One region of the Microbispora sp. NPDC046973 genome, then DNA from elsewhere that is predicted to be linked to it. Evidence: predicted binding sites of a transcription regulator. Region 1 holds the regulator's gene; the other holds the start of a gene.
The links. Region 1 encodes LexA, which represses DNA repair genes until DNA is damaged. Its sites were predicted from a motif close to TCGAACANNTGTTCGA; they were not measured.
Positions count from the first base shown of each region.

Region 2: the regulator LexA is predicted to act here: its motif matches at 1,219-1,234, upstream of ABZ860_RS12085 (DUF6504 family protein).

Region 1 covers NZ_JBEYWQ010000008.1:173,780-175,977, reverse strand. The annotation lists gene ABZ860_RS17895 (cellulase family glycosylhydrolase) at 1-747, shown strand, start outside; gene lexA (transcriptional repressor LexA) at 837-1,553, opposite strand; gene nrdR (transcriptional regulator NrdR) at 1,985-2,198, shown strand, end outside.
Region 2 covers NZ_JBEYWQ010000004.1:452,687-454,884, reverse strand. The annotation lists gene ABZ860_RS12090 (DNA polymerase III subunit alpha) at 1-798, opposite strand, end outside; gene ABZ860_RS12085 (DUF6504 family protein) at 878-1,144, opposite strand; gene ABZ860_RS12080 (hypothetical protein) at 1,306-2,198, opposite strand, start outside.

The DNA of each region.
Region 1 (2,198 bases):
CAGGCGTGGTTCGACGACCCGTCCTACCCGGCCAACATGCCGGCCATCTGGGACAAGTACTGGGGCTACCTGTACAAGCAGAACATCGCGCCGATCATGGTGGGCGAGTTCGGCACCACACTGGCCAGCAACACCGACAAGATCTGGCTCCAGGAGCTCATGAAGTACATGGGCAGCGGGGTGAACGGCATGTCGTTCACCTACTGGTCGTGGAACCCCAACTCGGGTGACACGGGCGGCATCCTGAAGGACGACTGGGCGACGGTCGACCAGGCCAAGCAGAGCATCATCTCGCCCTACCTGATCCCGCCGACAGGCGGCAACCCGACGCCGCCGGTGTCGCCCTCGGCCTCGCCGAGCGTGTCCCCGTCGGTCTCGCCGTCGGCGTCTCCCTCCGTGTCTCCCTCCGCGTCGCCGTCCGCGTCTCCCTCGTCGCCGGGCGGGAAGACCTGCACGGCCACGTACAAGATCGCCAATCAGTATCCCGGTGGTTTCCAGGGCGAGGTCACGGTGAAGGCGGGGTCCTCGGCCATCTCGGGCTGGACCGTGAAGTGGGCCTTCCCGAACGGTCAGAGCATCAGCCAGCTCTGGAGCGGCACGCTCAGCGCGAGCGGGTCCAACATCACGGTGACGAACCTGTCCTACAACGGCGCGCTGGGCGCCGGGGCCTCGACGACGTTCGGCTTCAACGGCAGCTGGTCGGGCACCAACGGCGTTCCTTCGCCCGTGAGCTGCACCGCCTCCTGACGGCTGACCGGACACGGCACAGCACAAGCCCGGCGCTCTCGTGAGCGCCGGGCTTGTCCCTGTGCGGCGTCCGGAACCGGCGGGCCGCGCTACAGCTTGCGCAGGACGGCCGTGACCTTGCCGAGCACGGTGGCCTCGTCACCGGGGATCGGCTCGTAGTTGGGGTTGTGCGGCACCAGCCACACGTGCCCGTCCTTGCGCTTGAACGTCTTCACGGTGGCCTCGCCGTCGATCATGGCGGCCACGATGTCGCCGTTGTCGGCGACCGGCTGCTGCCGCACCACGACCCAGTCGCCGTCGGCGATGGCGGCCTCGATCATCGAGTCGCCGGAGACCTGGAGCAGGAACAGCGTGCCCTCGCCCACGAGCTGCTTGGGCAGCGCGAACACGTCCTCGATGCTCTGCTCGGCGAGGATGGGGCCACCGGCCGCGATGCGGCCGACCAGCGGCACGTAGGCCGCGGTGGGCCGGTTGAATCCGGACTCCTCCTCGGATGTGGCGTCCGGGTCCACCCACAGCACCGGCTCGCCCGGCAGCCGGACCTCCAGTGCCCGGGGCCGATGCGGATCACGCCGGAGGTAGCCCTTACGCTGGAGCGCCGTGAGCTGGTGCGACACGCTGGAGGTGCTGGTCAGCTGGACCGCTTCCCCGATTTCCCGCATGGACGGCGGATAACCGCGCTGCTGGACCGAGTCGCGGATCACCTCGAGGATCTTCCGCTGCCTGGGGGTGAGGCCAAGCGAGTCGCGCCTGCGAACCGCGAGGTCGCTGACGCCATCCGCTTGCTCACTTCGGTCACTCACGATGCCACCTCTCAATCCGTGTTCCTCATGTCGCACAGAGCGACCGTACCGCGATTCAAGATCACCGTCAAACAATTGTTCGATATCCAGCGAAATCGCCGATCTCGCCGTCCACCTCATCGTACGGGAGTTCGATCGATCCCGTGTTCGATTTACCCGATCTTCTCTGGTGGCTGTACGCCCAGGTCAGAAGCCCTGCGGAAATCGGCAGGGAAAGGCGCGTAAAGGGCGTATTGGCCAACGGCTGGGGCAGGTGATGCCGTCGTGACCGGAGGCGCGACACGCGCGCCGAACAGGCACTTCCTCGCCCAAGGCCGGTTCGACTTGCGTTCAAGGTCGGGCACTTCTACGGTTGGACCACAACATCTAGTAGTCACACCGGTGTAAGTTCACCACACCTTGTGTTCGGGATGTGCGTTCAGGGAGGCGATGAAGTGCACTGTCCGTTCTGTCGCCATCCGGACACCCGGGTCGTGGACAGCCGTGCGGCCGAAGACGGGGCGGCGATCCGCCGCCGGCGCACCTGCCCCGAGTGCGGGCGCAGGTTCACCACCCAGGAGACCGTGCTGCTGATGGTGAGCAAGCGCAGCGGGGTCACCGAGCCGTTCTCCCGGGAGAAGGTCATCGCCGGCGTGCGGCGGGCCTGCC
Region 2 (2,198 bases), on a different contig from region 1:
GAGGTGCCGCCCGTCGAGGGGCACCAGCTTGCGCGCGGCGTCGAGCACGTTGCCGACCTGGTGGTCGGCGGCGTCCAGGTAGCGGACCGCGTTGGTCAGCACGACCGGCACGCCCATCGAGTCGGCCAGCCCGATCATGCGGGCGGCGATGTTCGCGTCGCGGTAGCCGTACAGGTCGGACACCTCGACGACCAGGTCGGGAACCACCGCGCGCCAGGCGGCCAGCAGGGACCTGGCCTGGTCGTCGCGCCGCTCGGCCACCGCGCGGCCGACGCCGGAGCGGGGTCCGAGCAGCACGGTCAGCCGCGGCCCGCCGTCCGGGCCGGTCGCGTGCTCGGCCACCATCCCCGGCGTGACGTACGGCTCGCCGCGCTCCCCCGCCTGGTGGGCGGCCGTGACCAGGCGGCACAGCGAGGCCCAGCCATCCGAGCGCGCGAGCACGACGACCCGCGCCGGCTCTCCCGCCGTCCCCCGGCCGTGTCCCTGCCCGTGTCCGTTCCTGTGCCCGTGCCCGGTGCGGCGGCCGGACGGCAGGCCGCCTCCGAACAGGTCGTCCGAGGTGGAAGAGCCCGGTGTGGCGCCGTCGAGGGCGAGATCGACCCCGACGACCGGGCGGACGCCCTGCTCGTGGCAGGCGATGACGTGCTTGATCGCGCCGTAGAGGCCGTCGCGGTCGGTCAGCGCCAGCGTGTCCATGCCGTGCTCGGCGGCCCGCCGGACGAGGGCGGCCGGGAACGCGGTGCCGTACCGCAGCGAGAAGGCGGACGCCACGTGCAGGTGGGCGAAGGCGTGCGTCACAGGCGCGCCCCCGTCCGTCCCCCGGTCCGTCCTCCAGCGGCCCGTCCCCCGGTCGTCGTGGGTGGCTGGAGCGTTCCCATCAGTCCCAGGCCCTCAGCAGGAGCCAGCCGCCGCTGGCGGTGTCGAAGCGCAGTTCATAGGTCCCGACCTCCTTGCCGGCCGCGGCGCCCACTCGCCAGAAGCGCCGCTCGCCGGGATCGGCGTCCGAGGTCTTCCACCATTCCCTGGCGACCACCCAGTGGTCCTGGATCTCGCGGACGGTGTAGAGCCGGTCACGCCAGACGAACTGAGCAGGGTGCCCGCCCCGGGTCCACACCTCGATCGGATCGCCGTAAAGTCTGCTCAAGACTCCTTCTCCCTGTGGCTTCGTGGCCACCCGGGGGAAGACGGGCGGATGATTCGGGCAGAATCGCCGCTACTTCGAACATACGTTCCCAGGGCGGTGAACGCAAGTCGGCGCGGCCCGTTCCCGGGAACGAAAGCCCAGGAAGCGCGTCCGGCGGCGGATCACTCGCCGAGCCAGATCCCGCCGCCCCGGTAGGGCGGCTCCTCTCGTTCGGTGTCGTCCGCCACCGCCGCCCAGACGCGCGCCGTCCCCGGCTCCCTGACGACGGCCGTCACCCGGGTGTGCCCGAGCGGACCCGCCGGAAACGTCCCGTACGTCCACCGGCCGCCGGACAGGTGACCGACCGCCGTGCTCCACTCGTTCTTCGAGTAGAACAGCCGGAACCCGCCCCGGCCGTCGGACTCCAGCCGCAGGTGGGGATCGAGCTCGGGCTCGCCCGGCAGGCTGTAGCTCCACCGTCCGTTCTCCCGCCGCAGGAACAGCGTGCGGCCGCAGAAGGTCACGTCCTCCTCCTCGCCGCCGCAGACCCACGCGACCCAGCCGACGGCCGCCACCGCGCCCGACTCGTCCACCGCGAGGTCCACGAGCTCGGAGAGCTGACCGCGGTGCAGCGCGGGGACCGCCGGGAGCGGGACCGTGCTCCAGGACCAGCCGTTCCACCGGGCGACGGCGGCCCTGCCTCCGCTGGAACCGGCCGCCCAGACCGCGCCGCCGGGCAGACCGTCCACGTCCTTGGCGACCAGCGGCGGCGGCGCCGTGCGCCAGGCCGTGCCGTCCCAGTGCCGCAGCTCCGCCCGGGAGCTCCAGGGATCCTCGGCTCCCCCTGCCCCGTCCAGGAAGTTGGCGTTCAGGATCGCCCAGACGTCGCCGGGAGCCGCCGCGTACACCTGCTTCAGCTCCGCGCCCGGGCCGGGGACCCTGGTCCACTCCCGCCCGTTCCAGCGCGCCGCGCTCTTCGCGCCGAACAGCCACACGTCGCGGTCGGAGGAGGCGGCCACGGCCCGCGGCTCCATCGGCGGGATCGCGGCCTCGCGCCACCGCCCGCCGTCGCCGC